DNA from 3 places in the Mesorhizobium sp. M7A.F.Ca.CA.002.04.1.1 genome. Region 3 is predicted to be linked to each of the others. Evidence: riboswitches for the same ligand, from Rfam matches in the RefSeq annotation. Region 3 holds a riboswitch; each other region holds the start of a gene.

Region 1 (5,850 bases), on a different contig from region 3:
TGGCGCTGCTCGCCATTGATGACGAGGTTTTCGCCGCGCCCATCGGTGAGATATTGTGCCAGCGTCTCCTGCGGGTCGACCGCCTCGCGCTTCTGGTCGAGCGTGGCGATCTCCAGATTGGTGCCGAGCCGCACCGAGCCGGCGTCCGGCTTCATCTCGCCGGTCAGCATTTTCAAGAGCGTGGTCTTGCCGGCGCCGTTCGGCCCGACCAGGCCAACGCGATCGCCACGCTGGATGCGGGTCGAAAACGCCTTGACCACGGTGAGATCGCCAAAGCTCTTTTCGATGTTTTTCGCCTCGATCACCAGCTTGCCGGACTCGGTGGCGTCGCTCGCCACCATGATCGCCGACCCTTCGGCCCCGCGATGACCGCGAAAACGCTGACGCATGGTCTGCAACTCGCCGAGCCGGCGCATGTTGCGCTTGCGCCGCGCCGTCACGCCGTAGCGCAGCCAATGCTCTTCGCGAACGATCTGGCGACCGAGCTTGTGCTGCTCGCGTTCTTCTTCCTCCAGAACCAGGTCGCGCCATTCCTCGAAATGGCCGAAGCCCTTGTCCAGCCTGCGGGTCTGGCCGCGATCGAGCCAGACCGTGGCGCGCGACACGCGTTCGAGGAAGCGGCGGTCGTGCGAGATGACGATCAGCGCCGAGGAGGTGCGGATGAGTTCTTCTTCCAGCCATTCGATGACCGAGAGGTCGAGATGGTTGGTCGGCTCATCGAGCAGCAGGATATCGGGCTCCGGCGCCATGACGCGGGCAAGGGCGGCGCGCCTCGCCTCGCCGCCCGACAGGTCGTTCGGACGTTCCTCACCCGACAGGCCGAGATGCTCCATCAGATAGCTGGCGCGGTAGGGATCGTCGGCGGGGCCAAGCCCGGCCTCGACATAGGCGCGGACAGTGGCAAAACCTTCCATGTCGGGCATCTGCGGCAAATAGCGGACGGTCGCCGAAGGCTGGCGGAACACTTCGCCGTCCTGCGGCTCGATCAGGCCGGCGGCGATCTTCAGCAGGGTCGACTTGCCGGACCCGTTGCGGCCGACCAGTGCGATCTTGTCGCCGGCCGAAGCCGTCAAGGCGGCGCCATCGAGCAGCGGCGTGCCGCCGAAGGTCAGTTTTATCCCATCAAGGTTGAGAAGGGGCGGGGCCATGTCAGCTTTCAGGTAAGGGATAGGGATGAGCGAGCAGCATCGCGCGGCCATGGCCGAGCGCGATTTCGAGGCGGCCCCCGGTCTTGTCGGACTTGACCTCGTTGGAAATGGTCAGCGACGAACCGAACGCCACCTTGACGTGAGCGAGCGGCCATTTGGCGCCGGTGACGGTCAGGCCGTCGAGCTCGGAAAAGCCGAGCACCGAAAACAGCGTGCCGTCGGCATAGTCGAAGCCGGCCGTTCCGCGCAGCAGGGGGATGCCTTCCTGAGCGCCGCTGGTCAAAAGCACGTCCGTTCCCGCCTCCGCCAGCCGCAGGGCGAGCGACAGATGCAGAAAAGCGTGGTCGGCGCGCTTGCCGCCAAAGGCGCCGGCCAGCACCAGGCGGGTCGCGCCGCGCTCCAGTGCCGCGGCGACGGCAAGTTCGCCATCGGTCTGGTCCTTTTCCGCCGGGAAGGTCCGGCGCGGCACGGAAGCGAGATCGTCCGGCAGGTTGGCCGGCACCGAATCGAAATCACCCACCCACAGCTCCGGCACGAGACCCAGCAACCGCGCATGACCGATGCCGGCGTCGGCGGCGATGACGCGGGAGCCTTTGACCTGACGGTCGAGCCGTGGCGTACGGATGAGATCGCCGCCAAGCAGGATGGTGAATGTGCTCATATCGTGTGGCCCTTACCAGCCCGGCACGGGAAACGGAAGGCGGCAAACTCCCGCTTGCATGGCGGATCGGCCCGGCCTATGTGTCGAAACGCTCTAACGGGGTGCCGGACGCGATCTTCGCGGACCGGCTGAGAGGCAGTCTCGCCAACCCGCTGAACCTGATCCGGTTTGTACCGGCGGAGGGATTAGACGTTTCGGACAGTCCGACGCCTCAATTCCTTTCAATTCAAACGAAGGAGGCGCCGATGCGCACGCTTTTATACGCTCTTGTTTCAGCAACGGTCGTGGCCTTGTCCGGGCCCGCCTTGGCCAAGGACAAGCTCACCGTCTACACCTATGAGAGTTTCACCGCCGACTGGGGTCCGGGTCCCGTGGTGAAGAAGGAGTTCGAGGCCGAATGCGGCTGCGACGTCGACTTCGTCTCGGTCGCCGATGGCGTCGCGCTGCTCAACCGCGTCAGATTGGAAGGCACATCGACCAAGGCCGATATCGTGCTTGGCCTGGATACCAATCTCACCGCCGATGCCAAGGCGTCAGGCTTGTTCGCGCCGCATGGCGCGGTGACGGATGTCAGTGTGCCGGGCGGCTGGAGCGACGACACGTTTGTCCCCTTCGACTACGGCTATTTCGCTGTCGTCTACGACACGCAGAAGATGAAGACGCCGCCGAAGAGCCTGAAGGAGCTGATCGAAGGCAGTGCCAACGACAAGATCGTCATCCAGGATCCGCGCACCTCGACGCCAGGCCTCGGCCTGCTTCTTTGGGTCAAGTCGGTCTATGGCGACAAGGCACCCGAGGCCTGGGCCAAGCTCAAGGCCAAGGTGCTGACCGTGACGCCGGGCTGGAGCGAGGCCTATGGGCTGTTCACCAAGGGCGAGGCGCCGATGGTGCTGTCCTACACGACGTCGCCAGCCTACCACATGGTCGCCGAGAACACGGAGCGCTACCAGGCGGCCTCCTTCGAGGAGGGCGAGTATCTGCAGATCGAGGTGGCGGGTATCACCACGACAGGAGCCAAGAATCCGCTGGCGGCCAAGTTCATGGCCTTCATGACCGGGCCGAAATTCCAGGATGCCATCCCCGAGACCAACTGGATGTTCCCGGCAGGCAAGACCGACAAGCCGCTCAATCCGGCCTTCGACAAACTGGTCAAGCCGACGAAGACCTTGCTGTTCAGCCCGCAAGAGGTCGCCGCCAACCGCAAGGCCTGGGTCGATGAATGGCTGGCGGCGATGAGCAAATAGGCAGCGCGATGGCGCCGGCGCATTCCACGGATTCCCGCGTCAGTGCCGGCATTGTCGCGCTCGCTGCAATCGCGCTGCTGATCGGCGGCGCGTTTGCCGGCCTGCTTTTCGAGGGCGCCCATGATTTCTCGGGCGCCTGGGCAGCCTTCGATCCCTATCTGCTTCGCGTCATTCGCTTCACGCTCTGGCAAGCGGTCCTGTCGACGCTGCTTTCGGTCATCCCGGGGCTGTTTGTGGCGCGCGCTCTGTCGCGGCATCCACGTTTCTTCGGCCGCGCCTTCATCCTGCAGATCTTCGCCGTGCCGTTGGCGCTGCCGGCCATCGTTGCAGCGCTCGGCATCCTGGCGCTTTATGGCCGTGCCGGCTACTTCGCCGGCGTGCTTGCCGTTATCGGCGGCGGAAGCTGGCCGGGCATCTATGGCCTGTCCGGCATTCTCGTCGCCCATGTCTTCTTCAACCTGCCGCTGGCGACGCGGCTGTTCCTCGAGGCGCTGCAGACCATACCGGCCGACCAATGGCGGCTGGCGAGCCAACTCGGCATGGCGGCCCGGCCGGCGTTCCGGCTGATCGAATGGCCAACGCTGCGCGCCGCACTGCCCGGCGTCGCCGGGCTTGTGTTCATGCTCTGCATCACATCCTTCACGATCGTGCTGACGCTCGGCGGCGGGCCGGCCGCGACGACGCTTGAGGTCGGCATCTACCAGGCGCTGCGCTTCGATTTCGATCCCGCACGGGCCGTTGCACTGACGCTGCTGCAGATCGCCTTGACCTTTATCGTGGTGCTGGCACTGACGCGGCTAGGCGCCAATGTGGTCGGCGACACCAATTTGCCGGTCGCGCAACGCCGCTATCTCTCGGTCAATCGGAGCGAGACCTGGTTGAACGCGCTACTCATCGTCCTGGCGCTGCTGTTCGTTGTCGGGCCGATGGCGGCAACCGTGATGGCCGGATTGAGTGCCGATCTCGCCCGCTTGGCCGGCGAGGCCACTGTCCGGCAGGCAACGCTGACCAGTGCGGCGCTCGCCTTCCTGTCGGCGCTGCTTTCGGTGATGCTGTCGCTGGCGCTGACCATGGCGCGGCGGGCACTGGCGCTGAACCGCCGTGCCGGCGCAAAGACACTGCTCGAACACGCCACCGATACAGGCGCCGGTTTTGTCCTGGTCGTGCCGCCGATCGTCGTCGGCGCCGGCTGGTTCCTGTTGTTGCGCCATGTCGGCGATGTCTTCGCCATCGCTCCGGTCATGGTCGTCACCGTCAACGCGGTGATGGCGATGCCGTTTGCGCTCCGCGCCGTGCGTCCCGCCTATGATGCAGCGAGCGAGCGTCACGAACGGCTCTGTGCACAGCTCGGCATTGCGGGCTGGAACCGGCTGATGCTGGTCGACTGGCCGTCGCTGCGGCGACCGCTCGCCACGGCCTTCGCTTTCGCCATGGCGCTGTCGCTCGGCGATCTCGGTGTCATTGCCTTGTTCGGCAGTGATTCCGTGCAGACATTGCCCTACCTTCTTCTGGCTCGGATGGGCAGCTACCGCACCGAGGATGCCGCCGGCCTCGCACTGCTGCTCGGCCTCGTCTGTCTCGCGTTGATCGTGGCGGCGCACTGGCTGGGAAGGGAGGAGGTCCGTGATGCGTGAAAAGGCGGCCAACGGGCTCGCGAAGGGCGCGCCGGTGCGGCTGGACAAAGTGTCGTTCAGCTATGGCAGCTATGGCGAGGCGCCGCTTGTTTTCGATGTCGAGTTTGCCGCGGCGACGATCACCGCCATCATGGGGCCGAGCGGTTCGGGCAAGTCGACACTGCTCAATCTGGTCGCCGGCTTCGAGACCCCACGGTCGGGCCGCGTGCTGGTCGGCGGTGTCGATGTCAGCGCCGAGCCGGCCTCGGCGCGGCCGGTGTCGATGGTGTTCCAGGAGAACAATCTCTTCGCGCATCTTTCCGTCGAGCAGAATGTCGGGCTCGGCCGCTCGCCATCCCTGCGGCTGACCGAGGCGGACCGCGCTGCGGTCGCCGAGGCGCTTGCGCGCACCGGTCTTGCGGGCAAGGAGAAACGCCTGCCGCGCGAGCTCTCCGGGGGCGAACGCCAGCGCGTCGCCCTGGCCCGCGTGCTGGTGCGCGACCGACCGGTGTTGCTGCTCGACGAGCCCTTCGCTTCGCTCGGACCGGCTTTACGCGACGAGATGCTGGATCTGGTTGCCGCCGTTCATGCCGAACGCGCCATGACAGTGCTGTTCGTCACCCACCAGCCGGAGGATGCACGCCGCATCGGCGAGCATATGGTGTTTGTCGACGATGGGTTGGTCGCCGCCACCGGCAAGGCTGATGATTTCTTCGCCGGGGCTGGTCCGGAGGCGTTCCGGCGCTATATCGGCGCGGGTGCCGGATATTCCACATCACGCGATGTTGCCCGGAAGCGGACATAATTTACGGTCAAACCGGCTCCAGGCGATGTGGCGTTTGCTTGCCATGACCGGGGGAGTGTGGCTAGGTCCGCCCTACCGGTCCGGCACAGGCCGTGATTTGCCTGCAGTATCCGGCGCCCGCCCCTGGGATGGGCCGCGGATACTGCAGCAGTTTGAGATATGGCACGTGAACATTCTGAAGATCGTCCCCGATTTTCAATGTCATGTGCCGGGACCCGAAAGGAAGCCGTTCTGGCGATCGGCGCTAACACATTGGGAATGAAACCGCTGGCGCGCTTTCTCGCGCTGGCCGGCTTTGCCGTGGCGTTGGCAAGCTGCCAGATGTTCACGCCGCCGGAGGTTCAGGAATCCGGCTTCCAGCCTTCCGACAAGCCGATCA
Region 2 (8,160 bases), on a different contig from region 3:
CCACACCGGTTTCAACGATCTCGGCCTCACCAAAGGCCGGATGGAGGGCATGGGCGGCGCCCAGCAGCTCCATCATGGAACGCGCCGTCACCGGTCCGGCGCTCTGGCTTTCAATCATCGTCGCTCCGATCATGAAACGGTGATCGGTGCGCGGCACGGCATAAAGCGGAAAGCGTGGATGAAGCAAACGGACCGGCCGCGACAGCGAGACATCAGGCGTGCGAAGGATCAGCATTTCGCCGCGAACACCGCGCAGCCTGTCATCGGCCGCTGCCATTCCCATGCAGTCTATCTGACGGGCGAATCCCGAAACAGGCCGGGCGTCGCAGCCGAAGTGGAATTTGACACCCATGGTCGCAAGCTTGTCATGAAGTGCCGCCATCGCCGGGCGTGGGTCGAGGTGAGCCTCGTCGGGGAAGAGCAATCCACGCCGGAAGCGGCCGGCGAGGTCGGGTTCCAGGAGCGCAATTTCGTTTTCATCGACGCGCCGATGCCCTGACGTGCGACTGGCGAACCGGTCAAGCTCACCGGCATCACGCGGCGCGGCCACGACCAATGTCCCGGCCCGTGTCACCTGACCCGACAGCACCGCATCCCACCAGTCGGCAGCATCGCGTCCGAGATCCAGCACCGGCTGCTCCGCGCTTTCGCGCTCGCACCATGGCGCCAGCATGCCGCCGGCGAACCACGACGCGTTGCCACCAAGGCCATGCCGCATCTCGGCGACGGTGACCGTCGCGCCGCGGGCGGCGAGTTCGAAAGCGACGGTGAGGCCGGCAACGCCGGCCCCTTTGACGAGCACCCTCATGATGGTTTGGGAGCCTCTGGCACGACCGGTACGCCAGTCTCGTCCGCCTGCATGTAGAGATCGCCGCCCTCCCGGTATTTTGCCGCCATTGCCGCCATGCCTTCCTTCTGGGCCTCGGCACGGATGTCGTGGGAAATGCGCATGGAGCAGAATTTCGGCCCGCACATCGAACAAAAATGTGCCAGCTTGTGCGCCTCCTTGGGCAAGGTCTGGTCGTGGAAGGACCGTGCGGTTTCGGGGTCGAGCGACAGGTTGAACTGGTCCTCCCAGCGGAACTCGAAGCGCGCGCGCGAAAGGGCATCATCCCTGGTTTTCGCTGCCGGATGGCCCTTCGCCAGATCGGCTGCATGGGCGGCTATCTTGTAGGTGATCACGCCAATCTTGACGTCGTTGCGGTCGGGAAGGCCGAGATGCTCTTTCGGCGTGACGTAGCAAAGCATTGCGGTGCCGAACCAGCCTATCATGGCGGCACCTATCCCTGAGGTGATGTGGTCATAGCCCGGCGCGATGTCGGTCGTCAGCGGCCCCAACGTGTAGAACGGCGCCTCACCGCACACTGCGAGCTGCTTGTCCATGTTCTGCTTGATCTTGTGCATGGGGACATGGCCCGGGCCTTCGATCATCACCTGGCAGTCCTTTGCCCAGGCAATCTTGGTGAGTTCTCCAAGTGTTTCCAGTTCGGCGAATTGCGCCGCGTCGTTCGCATCGGCGATTGAACCGGGACGAAGGCCGTCGCCGAGCGAGAAGGAGACGTCATAGGCTCTGGCGATGTCGCAGATCTCCTCGAAATGCTCGTAGAGGAAGCTCTCCCGGTGATGGTGCAGGCACCATTTGGCCATGATCGAGCCGCCGCGCGAGACGATGCCCGTGACCCGGTCGACGGTCAGCGGGATGTAGTGCAGCCGCACGCCGGCGTGGATGGTGAAATAGTCGACGCCTTGCTCGGCCTGCTCGATCAGCGTGTCGCGGTAGACCTCCCAGTTCAGATCCTCGGCGATGCCGTTGACCTTTTCCAGCGCCTGATAGAGCGGCACCGTACCGATCGGCACCGGCGCATTGCGCACGATCCAGTCGCGGATGTTGTGGATGTTGCGGCCGGTCGACAGGTCCATCACCGTGTCCGCGCCCCAGCGGATAGCCCAGACCATTTTTTCGACCTCTTCGGCCATCGACGATGTGACAGCCGAGTTACCGATGTTGGCGTTGATCTTGACCAGAAAATTGCGACCGATGATCATCGGCTCGCTCTCGGGATGATTGATGTTGGCGGGAATGATTGCGCGCCCGCGCGCCACCTCGTCGCGCACGAATTCGGGTGTGACGAAATCTGGGATCGCCGCGCCGAAGGCTTCGCCGTCGCGTTGCAGCTTGCCGCGCATCACCTCGCGGCCGAGATTCTCGCGGATGGCTACGAACTCCATTTCTGGCGTGATGATGCCGGCGCGCGCATAGGCAAGTTGGGTCACCGCCTTGCCCTGCTTGGCCTTGAGCGGCCGATTGCGTATCGGAAATTCCGGTGTCAGGCGCTCGCCGGTGGCGAATCCATTGTCTTCCGGCCGGACGTGGCGGCCGTCATAGGCTTCGACATCGCCACGCGCCGTGACCCATTCGTGGCGAAGCCGGGCAAGGCCTTTTTCGATGCTGGTTTCGACTGATGGATCGGTGTAGGGGCCGGACGGATCGTAGACGGTGACGGGCGGTTCGCCGGCCGTCGGATGGACGGAAATCTCGCGCATCGGCACCCTGATCTGCGGGTAGAGGACGCCGGGCTTGTGGATTTTCCGCGAGGCGGGCAGTGGTCCCGTCGATACGGCGGGGGTGAGGGCATTCATCGTGAGGCTCCTTTGCTCATGCATTGGAGACCCAGTTCTGTGCCGGAAGGATGAAAAGACGCTTCTGTAGACCTGCTGCAACAGGACCTCGGGCGTAAACTCCCGCAAAGCGCTTGCACCGTCCCTACGCCAGTATGAACTGGATCAGGTTCAACGGGTCACTGCGCCGCGAAAGCCAGCAGTATCTCAGCCCCTTGCCGGGACTCCCCTGGTGAATGCCTTAGGTTGAACGGGCTGACGCTATCTTGTCAAGCGCATTCGGGCGCCTTCGGCCGGTGGCGACGACCGGCGGCCAGCCGGGCGGAGAGCTCGCGCATGCATCGGGGACAAGTCACGCCCCGTAGACCGGGGCTGAATGGCCAAAGCCTCATTCGCTTCGTGAAGGATGGAGAAACTGTATTGGCCATGTGCGCGTATCGACCAAGTAGCTCAGGCGGTCACGGATGTGGTTATTCTGGTCGAAGGTGACGAACGGCCTTGGGGGTCACCTCCTTTAGGATTCAGAGGTTGGAAGACGGCTTCTCGCGATCACGGCCATCAGGAAATACCTGTCTTCGGCTCAACCTCGACATGGCGTCCGATCGACCGCAGATATACAGCTATCTCGTTCATGAGATGATCGCGTTCGCCGTAGATTTCAGCAATCCTACGCAGCTGTGGCTCGACGGCCCTCCGTTGCGCTGGCGTGAAATCAGCATCGCCAAAGACGTATCCCAAGTTGCCAATCGCGCAAATTTTGCAGCCGGCGTCCACAACTGCTTGTACGAATGCCGGAATGTCTTTTTCTTGCATGGTCTTCATGTCGAACCTCTCGTGAATGGCGTGCTTGCGCCCCAATCTGCCTTTTCAGCGTGTCCTCTGGGCGGCGCAAGCCCTGAGCGTGACTGTGCACGGGCAACCTCGACTATCCCATCTGCCACGCTCTTTAGAATCGGTGGGGTCTGGTGATCGCAGGCTGGGCCACTCAAAAGCCTGCAAGAAGAAAGTCATGGCGACCATTGCTCAAGATCGCAAGGGTGCGTGCAAGACCTTCCGTTGGCAGTCATGCACGCTCGCTCAGAGATAGTCCGGCCGCGGAAATTCTCCCTTATTCGTAAGAAAGCTCATTGAGCAACTGGGCATTGAGCAACTGGGTCTCACGTCACGGGTCTCGTGTGCTTCACAGCCGAAAAATAGCCGCCGTGGCAATTCTCGAAAAGTGCAGGCTACCTCGTTAAGGACACTGCGGATGATCGTTCGCGCTTGGCAAAAGCGAACGGATTAGTCTATGGCTCTCGGCAGGGGGGCGAGTTATGCGGCGGGTGCGAATCCTTCAAGTAGGCGATATTCACTATCCGGACTGGCATCCTTCCTCTAGCAACATCGATGCCAAGGATAGCAAGTTCGCTCCGAAAATAACGCAGAAGCTACGCGCGTCTTCGCTGCGTGCCGTCTTGACGAAACTTCGGCGGCTGACGACTTCGAAGCCCTTGGATTCGATCGCCTTCATGGGGGATTTCACGAGCCGTGGCGACAAGACCTTCATTGCTTCGGCATTCCAGCATTTCACGTTGCTCTGCCGCGCACAGGGACGCAGTTCAAAGGCGCTTCCGTTGATATTCGTACCGGGAAATCACGATGTGAACCGTGATGACGCGCGCGAACTTGGACCGACTGAGAAATTCAGCGAAATGGCGAGTTTAGCCGCCCGCTTGGGTTGGCAGACCGTTCCCGTGGACCAACCCGTGCACTTCAGACTTCCGACAGGATCCGCAGGCGCAAACTTCATCCTCGTCAACACAGCGATAGGCAGTTGGGAGCTTCAAAACCTTCCCGCGTTCCTTCGTGATCGTCTCGAGGCACTCAGTCCTTCTACAGAGCCTCTAGATCTCGGCTCGCCGGACATCTCGGGACATTCGCCCGCGACACCTCCCAGCGATCCAGACAAGGAGGCGTCCGACGACGAGTATTACGGTCAGATGGACACGCCATACATCTCGCGTGAGATGCTTGCAGGCCTACAGGAATTGCTCCAGCAGCCCGACATGCGTTACGGCATCATAATCGGCCATCACAATCTGCTGCCACAAAAGACTCCGCGCATTACGCCATACGCGGAGATGCTCAACAGCGGATTTGTCAGAACTCAGCTGCTGCAGGGCAACAAGCCTATCGTCTACCTGCATGGACACATACATGCTGATCCGGTCGAGATCGTCAACGATCCAAGGTTTCCGGACGGCAAATTGATCTGCATCTCAGCACCAGAGATACAGTCAGGTTTCAATGAGCTCGTCTTCTTCACGACCGATCAGGGAGAGCTCGTCGGCATCCGACTTATACCCTACCGCACCAATGTCGCCGACGGGACGGTCATGGAAGGCGAACATTGCTTTATTTCGACCATGTCCAACGGCAAGGCCTTTCTGAACAACGACACGTTTGACCTGCTGCGCCGACTGCGCGACCATGCCACCAGGCGCGGGAATGGGTTACTCTTCTGGGACGAGATCACTGAGATTGCTGCCTCCGCCGAGCTCGGGCTAGATCTGGAAGACTCTCTTCTGATGCTCCAAGCGGCGCGCTTCATCGAGATAGACGGCCTCACCAAGGCAAACTCGGCTTGGCGCATTAAGGTAAGGGACGAATAGCGATGGAGAATCCGTTCGGCCCCAACAGGATCGAGTACGAAAGCCGCCCGATACTGTGGTTCAGTCAGAAGTCGGCGTTGATTTCTGCCGCCGCCAAGCCGGTCTTCGTCGCAGGGACGAGAGGCAGCGGCAAGACCAGCATTCTTCGCTCGCTTTCCACAGTCCATATTCTTGAAGACAAAAGTCTCTCGGACCAAGTCGGCAAGCTCGCTTGGTATGGCGTCTTCTTCCAGCTCAATGAGACATTCTCGCCCCTAATCGACAACGCCGTTCTGAACCTCATTCCGGAGCGGATACGCTTCGACACGGCCGCCGTGATCCCGCGGCAATTCGTAATCTTCTCTCACTATCTGGAGCTGAAGATAGTCGAACGCCTGCTCGAGAGCATCGGCCAGCTCAGACGCGACGGCCACTTGAAATACCGGGCCTCCGAAGATAGGGACGTCGCCCTGGCACTGCATCGCGAAGTGCTGCACTTCATACCCCAACCTGCCCGTCTCGACTTCTTCAGCATCGATGAGCTGCGGGGTGGGATAACCCGGTACGTCGACGAATGCTTCAACGCGTTCTTCTTTGCCGCCGATGCCGGAGCGACCGGCTTCAGAGCAACAGACCCTGGCGCGATCATTAACAAGGTCGCGACCGCGATCACTCCACTTTTAAATGGCCCATCTTTCGCCGGTGACAGGGCGCCCTTCTTCAAGATACTGATTGACGACTGTGAAGCACTGACACCGCTCCAACAGCAGTTCCTGAACACCTTGGTGAGAAAGACGCGCGGCAACGTGAAATGGGTCCTCGCCTACATCGGCGGCCTCTACGACACGATCCGGACGATCATACCCGGCCAGTCGCTCTCGAATGCTGACCGGGACGTCGAGAATCTTGATTCAGTCGATCCGAGGGAGTTCGCCACGCTGTGCGAGAACGTGTCGTCGCTTCGGCTGTACTATGCGCTTCCTGACCATCTGCGGAGTGATCTCGAGCGCAACGATGCGCTCAGCGCGTTTTCGCTCAAAAACCGGCTGGGGCGGCTTTCCGTCAATGACATCATCGAGCGGGTTATCATATCGGGTCATTCCGAGGGCAGAGAAGAGCTTGTGGCACTTGCTGATGCAGCACGTGAATTCCTCTCCGTGAATTTGAGGACGGCGGATCAGCAGCAATTCCTTCTTGATCGAAAAGCGCGCCCTTATGCCGAAGGGCTGGCGCTCGCGCTCATGAACCCGGAAATTAAGCGCCGGCCCATGAGCAAGGCGGATGCTTCAAATCTGAAGAGGTCGATCGCCCGGAAACAGGGATGGGCTTTTCTGAAAGCGTGCCAGATGCTGCGTCTGCATGACTACCCGTACGTAGGGCACCAGATCATCACATCATTGAGCGACGTCTGTATACGCGATTTCCTTGATATAATGGGAGAGATCTTCCGCCGCAGTGTTCCGAGTTCCAGTGATCCACGAAAACTGGTGGAATTCATCAACTCGGATTTACAGATTCATCTCGAACAGCAGAGACAGGCTGTGAACGCCGCCTCTCAACGGAAGCTTGATGGACTTCAGGCGCTTTCACATCCGTACGAAGAAGAGAGCGTGCGCATGGTGCGGGCGTTGGGTTACCTGACCGCTCGCCTCCAGACAGAGTTTGCCGAAGAAAATGCTCTAGGAACGACAGAGAGAGGCATTTTCAGGGTTGATCTAAAGGAAATGCGCTCGCTGGTGAACCGACTGGAGCAACCCAGCGGAAAACTGGACGAGGTCCTGCGTCGGGCGGAAAGGGATGGGTTTATCCGGGAGGTCTCCGCCGCCGGCAACTTTGAGGTGGACCGCGCCGACCCCGCATCGAAGGAGATGATGATCAGATTGCATCGGCGATTTGCACCTTACTTCGGGTTCTCCTATCGCGGCCCGTACGAAATCAACACAATCCCTGCGGCGCGGATGGTCGACCTGCTTTTTACCAGGCATCGGCTCCCAGAAGACTGGGCCGACTCGGTGTTTAAGGAGCTCGTCGCGCGGCCCGCACTCAAGACCGAATTCCAGCACTCGCTTTTCGAGAGCGATCTCGAATGACCGCTTCAACTGTCGAGTATCGAGTCTTCGGCCATCTGGCCGTCACCGAGAAGGCGAGAGATGCAGGTACCTGCGAAACGATGGAGGCAGATATCGCGATCGTCGCGCTTGGATGGGAAACGCGTTTCGCCGCGTTCGAAAACCATCTTGACCTGAAGGTCGGCAAGATCGTGGTTCTGGACTTTGCTCTGAAGGAAGCGAACGTCCCAGCCGTCGAAGAAAACCGGCGAAAGCTCATCGCTATGGGTACCCGATGGGGCGTCGAAGTGACTGTGATCACCCTCGAGCCTTCCATCGAGTATCAGAAGAACATCAATCTCCTCGATCACCTGCTCACTCAGATGGCCGCTTCATGTGGCTCATACGAAGGAAGCCTGCGGAAGGTTTTCGTCGAGTGCTCGACGATGCCGCGAATCTACATCCAATGGCTGATTGCGGTGGCATTCAAGAAAATGTCGATTCAGTCTCTCGAATTCGGGTACGCCGAAGGTATCTACGGGAACGCGATCGGCAAAGAGGATTTTTCCAGCGGCTTGGACCGATACGTCACCGTCCCTCATCTTCAAGGCAGCGGAGGAATGGGCGAAGAGAAAGTCCTGCTCGTGGGGATCGGAGGAGATGCCGACGTATTCTACGGATTGATCGATATCGTCAGTCCGGAACGGATCTCGCTCCTCGTCCCAAGAAGCGACAAGAATGCGCATATCGATGCTTTGCTCGATCAACAGGTGGCCAAGGTACGTGAAACCCACCGGCTCGAAGATGGCGAAGTTCGCGACATCCAGGCTTTCGGGCTGATGGCCCACCTCGATGCTTTCGAG
Region 3 (8,160 bases):
CGGCGCCATCGAGATGCGAAAGCTGGCGATCTGCGCGCTCATCTCCATTGTCGGCATATCCGGTGCCTATGCGGGCATCCGCTGGACGAAATGCAATCTGCGTGGGCGCATGGACGCCGTCTGCTGGCCGGCGCAAAAGATCTCGGATGAGGCAGAGGCTGTCTGGCACGCTGCGACGCCCGATCGGCTCGACATCGTCGGCGGCCATGCCCTTATTGCGCCGCTGGCGGGCCTCAATGCCTATGACAAGCCGTCGATCTTCACCGAACTGAACATGCAGTACGCCCCCTGGATCACCAAGGAGCGGCTGCGCGAGCATGGCATATTGCTGGTCTGGCCCGGGCGCGATGTGCCATCTTATCTGCAGGCGTGGGTGGGCGACATCCCGATCAAAACCGTTCTTTTCGACTGGTCGCTCAAGGCGCCGCCGGTGGCGATCAGCTTCGCAGCCATTCCGCCTGGCGCGCGGCAGTTGCCGGGTGCTATCGACGGCCTCGCCCGACCGAGCAACTGAAGCAGATCCGCCGGTCCGCTGGACGAAGCAGGTGACAATGCCCATCTATGTCCAGACAAACTTGCCTTTGAGGAGACGTGATATGGCGACTTCGACCGAACGCGCAGTCCTTGCCGGTGGCTGCTTCTGGGGTATGCAGGATTTGATACGGCGCTATCCCGGCGTCATTTCCACCCGTGTTGGCTACAGCGGCGGCGACGTGCCCAACGCCACCTACCGCAACCACGGCAGCCATGCCGAAGCCATCGAGATCAATTTCGATCCGGCCATCATAAGCTATCGCACGCTGCTGGAACGCTTTTTCCAGATCCACGATCCGACGACCCGCAACCGCCAGGGCAACGATGTCGGGACGAGTTATCGCTCGGCGATCTATTACACCAGCGACGAACAGAAGCGCATCGCCGAGGACACGATCGCCGATGTCGATGCCTCGGGCCTGTGGCCGGGCAAGGTCGTCACCGAAGTCGCACCCGTTGGCCCCTTCTGGGAAGCCGAGCCCGAGCATCAGGACTATCTGGAGAAATACCCCAACGGATACACCTGCCACTTCGTCAGGCCGGGGTGGAAGCTGCCGGTTCGGGAAAAAGCGGTGCCGTAGATACACTGATACGACAGGATTTGAGAAGCCGCGGAGCGCTCGCTCCGCGGCTTCTTTTCATTGCAATTCCTACTTGCCGCAATGGTTGTCATTAACTGTCGGCGCGGTGGTGCCCGGCGACGTTCCACTGGCATCGGGCTGTGCGCCCTGCGGATGGGCAGGGCAATTTTCATCCGCGTTTGAATTCGTGGCGCCCGGTGCTACCGTCGTACTGTTGGTCGTGCCGGGGTCTACCGTGTTCGGCGAAGCCGGCGTATTTGGGTCGACGGTGACCGACTTGCCGCTGCCGCCGGATCCGTCGGTGCCGCTTGTGCCATTGCTCTGCGCCATGGCCGATGTCGCCAGGCCAATGGTGAGCGCCGAAGCTGCGAGGATTTTCATGAACATGGTTTGTCTCCATTGTCTGTGAACTCGTCGCGTAGCGACTGGTGGGACAACCTCGCGGCCTGGTGAAGGTTCCCGATAAATTCTCGCGCCGGCAGAGCCAACCGCTCCCGCCCTGGCGCAATGCTTTTGGCGCAGTGCGATAAAAAAAACGGCTTTTCCTTCAACTCGAATGATGCTTTAAGGCGCACATCCACAGGGGTGCTCCGTACGGTCGGGGCTGAGACGGGGGCGGCAAGCCCACAGACCCTAGAAGCTGATCTGGGTAATACCAGCGGAGCGAGGCGGGCGATGTTTTCAGGCGCACAGATTTCCCTATATCCCATGACCGACGATTTCGTCGGTGTCATCCTTGGCGCGCTCGGTGCGCTCGATCCCTGGCGCGACAAACTCAGGATCGAGACCGACGACATCTCGACCTTGCTGATCGGGCCGCCCGAAGTGCTGTTTCCTGCCATGCGCGACCTCTTCGTGGCGGCGGCACGCAGCGGCAAACATTGCGTGTTGTCGGCCACCATCTCGCGCGGCTGCCCTGGCGAGCCGGACGATCCGATCTGCCGCTCCGATGCGTTTGGCGGGCCCGTCGGTCCACTCGGCCCCCGCAAGGACGCGGCCATCGCGGCGGTGCGCAATGCTGCTGCCACCGGCCAGCCGGCGGCGGCGCAGTTCTCGCTCTATGTGATGGGCACAGACGACCACATGGACGAGATCTACGGCTGCATAGACTTTCTCAAGCAGTCCGGCGTCTATGAGCGCTCCAAACATTTCTGCACGAAACTGCGCGGTGATGCCGGTGCGATCTTTTCGGCGCTGGACGAGGCTTTCTGCCGTTTCGGACCAGGCGCTGGCCACGTAACCCTCGACGTCACGGTCTCGGCCAACAGCCCGTCGGCCGTCTGAAGCCGCGCCGCTCTCGCGGCCGTCAAAGGTTATCTCCCGTGGTCTCATCATCAGTCGCTTCGCGCCCGATCGCGAGCTTTCTCGTCAAGGCAATGCCGGCCATGATCTCGGCCGGTTTGCTCCTGCTGGCGTGGGAGCTTTATGCCACCTATTCCGGCATCAGGGCCACGATACTGCCGGCGCCGTCACGCGTCTTCGAGCAAGCGATGCTCAATCGCGAGGCGCTGGCCGACAATGCCGTTCCGACCATCCGTGCCACGCTTCTTGGCTTTGCCTGTTCGCTCAGCGCCGCCTTCGTGCTGTCGATGCTGGTCGACTTCTTCCAGCCGCTGCGGCGTGCGTTGTTTCCCGTCTTCATCGTCAGCCAGACCTTGCCGCTGGTGGCGGTCGCGCCGCTGGTGGTGCTGTGGTTCGGCTTCGGGCTGGCGCCCAAGATCATGCTGGTGGCGCTGGTCACCTTTTTTCCGATGCTGGTTGCATTGGTCGAAGGCTATGAGGCGACCGAGGCCGAGATCGGGCAAATGCTGCGCGCCATGGGGGCAGGGCGCTGGCGCATCTTCCTGCTGGCGCGGCTGCCTTCGGCGCTGCCTTACTTCTTTGCCGGGTTGAGGATCTCCATCACCTATGCGGTGGTCGGCGCCATCTTCGCTGAATATGCCGGTGCCGCGAAGGGTCTGGGCATCTACATGCTCAACGCCAAAAACAATTTCCGTCCTGATCTGGTTCTTGCCGCCGTCGGTGTCAGCGCGGCGCTGACCCTTGTCCTGTTCGGGTTGACCGTGTTGCTGCAGCGCCTTGCCATGCCCTGGGAGCGAGCCGACAGGGAAACTGCCGGGAAGGGGGCCTGGCGATGAGCCGGCTCGAACTGCGGCATGTGCACAAGGCGTTCGGTGGGCTCGACGTGCTGGCCGATATTTCGCTCAGCGTCGGCGCTGGTGAGTTCGTCTCGATCCTTGGACCCTCGGGTGCCGGCAAGTCGACGCTGTTCCAGCTTCTGACCGGCGCCGAGCATGGCGAGGGCGAGATGTTGTTCGACGGCGCGCGGCTCGACGACCACGGCAGGCACTTCGCCTTCATGCCGCAGCGCGACGCGCTGATGCCATGGCGGCGCATCCTCGACAACACGACGCTCGGGCTCGAAGTGCAAGGTATGAGGAGACAGGCGGCGCGGGCGCGCGTTGCGCCGTTGTTTGCCGAATTCGGGCTTGCCGGCTTCGAGCGGCATTTTCCCGCGCAGCTGTCCGGCGGCATGCGCCAGCGCGCGGCCTTGCTGCGCACCGTGGTGCAGGAGCGCGACATGCTCCTGCTCGACGAGCCGTTCGGCGCGCTCGATGCGCTGACCCGCACCGCCATGCAGCGCTGGCTCGAACAGATGTGGCGGCATCATCGCTGGACGGCGCTCTTGATCACCCATGACGTGCGCGAAGCCGTGTTCCTGTCCGACCGCATCTATGTGCTGTCGGCGCGCCCGGCCCGCATCGTGCGTGAAATCAGGGTGCCGTTGCCGCGCCCGCGCAGCCTTGGCGGCGATGCCGCGCGCCAGGCAAGCGCGCTCGAGGCCGAAATCCTCGACATCATCCTCAACCCCAATCCATCCAAAGGACACGATCATGACTGACTTGACGCGCCGGCAGGCCTTGTTGCTGACCCTTGCCACCGGCCTTCCCTTGATTGCCGGGACGGGTCGGGCTCGAGCACAATCGGCGGCACAAAAGGTCACCGTCGCCCTCGACTGGACGGTCAATACCAACCACATCGGACTGTTCGTCGCCCGCGACAAAGGGTTTTATCGCGAAGCCGGGCTCGAGGTCGACATCCTGCCCTACAGCGATACCGGTGCGGGCACGCTGGTCGCAAACCGCGTCGCCGATTTCGGCATCAACGGCACCATCAGCCTGTTCACCCAGAGAACCGCCGGGGCGGATCTGAAGGGCGTCTATGCGGTGGTGCAATCCGAAACAGGCCGCGTGGTCTTCAATGCGGCACGCAACGAGATCAAAAGCCCAAGAAGCCTCGACGGCTTGATCTATGGCGGCTTCGGCAGTGCCTGGGAAAACGCGCTGATATCGACCATCATTCGCCACGACGGCGGCAAGGGCAATTTCGAGACGGTGACGCTCGGCACCTCAGCCTATGAGGCGCTGGCCAATGGGTCGGTCGATTTCACGCTCGAAGTCTCGACCTGGGAGGGTGTCGAAGCCGAACTCAGGGGCGTCAAGCAGCGCAGCTTCGTCTATGCCGATTATGGCGTGCCTGATGAGCACACGACGCTGATCTCTTCGAGCGAAGCCTATCTCCAGGCCAATCCCAAGCCTGCGGCCGACTTCGTTCAGGCGACGCGACGCGGCTACCAGTTCGCTGTCGACCACCCCGACGATGCGGCAACCCTGCTGATCGCTGCAAACAAGGATGCCTTGACCAATCCGGCGCTGATCCACGCCTCGCTGAAGGCATTGATCGACGGCCATTATCTACGCAGCCAAAGCGGGGCCATCGGGACGATGGATCCGGCCAAGATGGAAGCGATTGGCGACTATCTCTTCGCCTCCGGCATTTTGCGCGATTCCGACGGCAAGCTGGTTGCTCGACGTCCGGATTTCGGGAGCTATTTCCGCAACGACTATCTGAGCTAGTCTGGCAAAACCAAATGACATGGGTCGCCAGTCTTTCTTGGCGACCGCGTGGAGCAGGTCGTCTGGAAGTGGCGCCCTGGCTCCCCGACAGCCAGTTTAATACCGATCTGATCTTGTTGATTAACTGCCCGGCAATGGTTGCGTGCAAAGGTCGCCCTGAGGGATCATTGGGGTGTCTGCATTGCTCATATCAAAAAGCGAGGCGCTTTCGCACGTCAGTGACGGCAGGATTCTGTCCGCAGCCCGAAAGCGTGAGATCCTGGTGGATTTGCGGGAAGGTTTCTTTCGGATCTGCGCGCTGGCCTTCGCGGGCATGTTCGTCTACCGCGGCGTGTATCACCTGATGCTCGACCCGACGCGCATCAATGTGGCGCTGGTGGCAATTTCCGAGATCCTGACCTTTACCTGGCTGCTTCTGTCGCGTCGGCCGAAGGTTCGCGACTGGAACCCGCTCACGGTGGTTGTCTCCGTGATCGCCAGCTTCGGTGTCGGTTTCATCGACCTGGAGCCGGGCGTGGCCATCATCCCGGTCCATGTTGCGGCGCCGCTGCAGGCCCTGGCGTTGGGGTTCGTAATCTGGGGAAAGATATCGCTGGGGCGTTCTTTCGCCATTCTGCCGGGCAATCGCGGCGTGATGACAGGCGGTGCCTACCGTCTGGTGCGGCATCCGATCTATGCCGGCTATCTTGCCGGCCATCTCTTGTTCCTGCTGTCGGCCTTTTCCTTCTACAATCTAGCCGTCTACGCGGTGATCACCTTCTTCCAGGTGCACCGCATCCTGCGTGAAGAGGCGCTGCTGGCCGTCACGCCGGAGTATCGGGACTATATGAAGCGCGTCCACTACAGGCTGTTCTACGGCGTCGTTTGACAGGCGCCCCGGCGCGCAGAATCGTTCGGTCTGCAACCACACTGGCAACGTTCGATCGTCAATAGACCTGCGCATTGTTTGTGCAAGCTAATATTGCGACTTTTACTGGCGTTTATTTCAGAAATTTTGAGATATATATACCACACTTCAATTTCAGTATTCTCTCTCTGTGAAGCTGAAACTCACTACCTCGCGTAATTGCTTCTGCAATCGGCTTCTCGCCATCTCCGGCCGATCGGAAAGCCCGCCACGCTGGTGGGCTTTCTGCGGTCCACAGGCGTGCCGGAATTAAATTCTGGTTGCCGTCACCAGGATGGCCGTTTCTGTTGCTGGCGTGACTTCTTCCGCGCGATGCCCGCCACAATCGCGGAACGGTAGGCCTTTGGAGCGCTCGTCTTTTGAACATCGCAGCTGCGAGGTTCAATCCTACGGCGCCGGCTCCTATGGCGGCGGCGGCCTTGGGCTCGTGCTGCTCATCGTCATCGTGCTTGTCGTACTCGGGTGCATCTAGCCGGGTTATCGCCAACTGATCGCAATCTCGTGAGCGCCCCAATGTCGGCGTGCACCGGATTGTGATGCAGGCAAGCCGGCTTGTGATCCTGCACTCTGCAAAACTTTCGTATGGTCATTGCGGTCCACACCCCCCCGTGGAAACAAGAGGAGAGGGTCCCACCCCTTGTCCTCCTCCAAGGCCCGCTCCGGTTCACCGTAGCGGGCTTTTGCTTGCTGGCGAGGCAAAACCGGCTCGCATCAAACCCTATGGGCGAGGCGTTCAGATGCTGGCGCCAGTCGACTACTCCATGTCAGGCACGTCACCGCTGACGAAGAGCGTGTTCGGCGGACCATATTCGCCCAGCGTCGGATCGGCCTCACGGCTCCAGGCGATGACGCCGGAATGCTTTGCCGTCAGAGCCCTGGCGGTGCGTATGGCGCGATCCTCGCTCTGCTGGTCGGCGGGTCCAAAGGCTGGGAACAACTCGCCATCCTCACCGCGATCGAACGCGACCACGACGATCAGCCTGGGATTTTTCTGGCCACTGGAATCGGACATCTTGCACCTTTGGCGCAGAACCTATCACATTGCTCGGGGTTGAAGGCCGCGAATCGATGAATGCCGACTTTGGGGAGTGGCATCGTGCAAGATCAGCGTTTCGATGAGCCGGTCAGGATTGCGCTCGGCCGATCGCGAAACTCGATCTTCAACGTGGAGCGGGTCGCTCAGGCTGCCGACATCCTGCTGAACCGCTGGCCGGTTGCGACCGGGCAAAAGCATATGGTTGCCCGCAAGGCCTGTCTGGCCGTGCTCGAGGGAAAGAAAGAAGTCTCGGCGGCAAGAGCGGCGTTCATCAACGCCGCTATCGAGGCGGACATCCTCGTCGAACCGCGTGAGGTGTCGATCCCGTAGCCTGTCCCTGGTGAAATTGAATCAGGATCTGGCTCCATCCCCTTGATGTATGCCCCTTTTTGGCGATCGCCGACCGGCTTTTCAGGGCTATTGACCTGCCTCTCGGCACGCCCTGCACGGTTATCCCGCACATTTCGCTGCCTGTTGGTCAGTCTTCGGCATCTGTTGACATAGCATCCGGGCCTCGGTATTGAACAGGATTATACAGGTTCATTGAACAGGTACCCTTATGAAGCGGCGCGCGGTTCAACTGTCTCCCGGCACGGGCAAGCCCGAGCAGATCGCCACCGTCCTCGAACATGAGATCCGTTCCGGCGTCCTCGGTTTCGGCGACCGCCTTCAAAGCGAGAACGAACTCGTCCAGCGCTTCTCCGTTAGCCGCAATACGGTCCGCAAAGGCCTCGAGGAACTGTCCAGCCGCGGGCTGATCACGACCAAGGTTGGTATCGGCTCGTTCGTCACCTTCGACGGCAAGCCGGTCGACGACTCGATCGGCTGGTCGCGCGCGCTGGCCGATGCCGGCGCCAATGCCGAGACGCGGACGCTGCGGCTGGAGGTCATCGAAGACCCCGATCTGGCTGCGCTGCTTGGCATCGAAAGCCCGTTCTTCATCGCCGTCGACCGGGTGCGCACCAACGCCAGCGACGGCCATGCGATCTCCATCGAGCGCAGCCGGTTGCCATTGTCCTCCGAGCTCGAGGACGTACCGTTGCGCGGATTGCGCGAGGGCTCGCTGCACCAGACGCTGCGCGTCGCCGGCCTCATTCCCGACCATGGCGAGGAATGGGTCGAGATCGAGATGCTCAATGCCGAGGATGCGGCCATCCTCGGCTGCCCGCAAGGCACGCCTTTCCT

What was found. A riboswitch is a leader RNA that binds a small molecule or an ion and turns the genes downstream of it on or off. The one in region 3 is predicted to bind thiamine pyrophosphate.
Region 1: it holds a riboswitch for thiamine pyrophosphate, as region 3 does, so the genes downstream of both, thiB (thiamine ABC transporter substrate binding subunit) here and ENZ75_RS06915 (YkoF family thiamine/hydroxymethylpyrimidine-binding protein) in region 3, are expected to answer to the same signal.
Region 2: it holds a riboswitch for thiamine pyrophosphate, as region 3 does, so the genes downstream of both, thiC (phosphomethylpyrimidine synthase ThiC) here and ENZ75_RS06915 (YkoF family thiamine/hydroxymethylpyrimidine-binding protein) in region 3, are expected to answer to the same signal.

Annotation. Positions count from the first base shown of each region.
Region 1 covers NZ_RZPL01000295.1:541-6,390, reverse strand. The annotation lists partial or broken gene ENZ75_RS16745 (ABC-F family ATP-binding cassette domain-containing protein) at 1-1,148, opposite strand, end outside; gene ENZ75_RS16740 (thiamine diphosphokinase) at 1,150-1,809, opposite strand; TPP riboswitch at 1,897-2,011, shown strand; gene thiB (thiamine ABC transporter substrate binding subunit) at 2,055-3,053, shown strand; gene thiP (thiamine/thiamine pyrophosphate ABC transporter permease) at 3,062-4,687, shown strand; gene thiQ (thiamine ABC transporter ATP-binding protein) at 4,680-5,471, shown strand; partial or broken gene ENZ75_RS16720 (M48 family metalloprotease) at 5,730-5,850, shown strand, end outside.
Region 2 covers NZ_RZPL01000136.1:874-9,033, reverse strand. The annotation lists gene thiO (glycine oxidase ThiO) at 1-808, opposite strand, end outside; gene thiC (phosphomethylpyrimidine synthase ThiC) at 805-2,640, opposite strand; TPP riboswitch at 2,744-2,860, opposite strand; gene ENZ75_RS09940 (hypothetical protein) at 3,178-3,441, opposite strand; gene ENZ75_RS09935 (metallophosphoesterase) at 3,933-5,270, shown strand; gene ENZ75_RS09930 (hypothetical protein) at 5,273-7,339, shown strand; gene ENZ75_RS09925 (hypothetical protein) at 7,336-8,160, shown strand, end outside.
Region 3 covers NZ_RZPL01000084.1:368-8,527, forward strand. The annotation lists partial or broken gene ENZ75_RS06900 (glycosyltransferase family 39 protein) at 1-514, shown strand, start outside; gene msrA (peptide-methionine (S)-S-oxide reductase MsrA) at 597-1,115, shown strand; gene ENZ75_RS06910 (hypothetical protein) at 1,185-1,502, opposite strand; TPP riboswitch at 1,687-1,800, shown strand; gene ENZ75_RS06915 (YkoF family thiamine/hydroxymethylpyrimidine-binding protein) at 1,791-2,399, shown strand; gene ENZ75_RS06920 (ABC transporter permease) at 2,492-3,253, shown strand; gene ENZ75_RS06925 (ABC transporter ATP-binding protein) at 3,250-4,017, shown strand; gene ENZ75_RS06930 (ABC transporter substrate-binding protein) at 4,010-5,032, shown strand; gene ENZ75_RS06935 (isoprenylcysteine carboxylmethyltransferase family protein) at 5,205-5,900, shown strand; gene ENZ75_RS06940 (DUF3309 family protein) at 6,214-6,411, shown strand; gene ENZ75_RS06945 (hypothetical protein) at 6,694-6,951, opposite strand; gene ENZ75_RS06950 (DUF982 domain-containing protein) at 7,036-7,305, shown strand; gene ENZ75_RS06955 (GntR family transcriptional regulator) at 7,535-8,160, shown strand, end outside.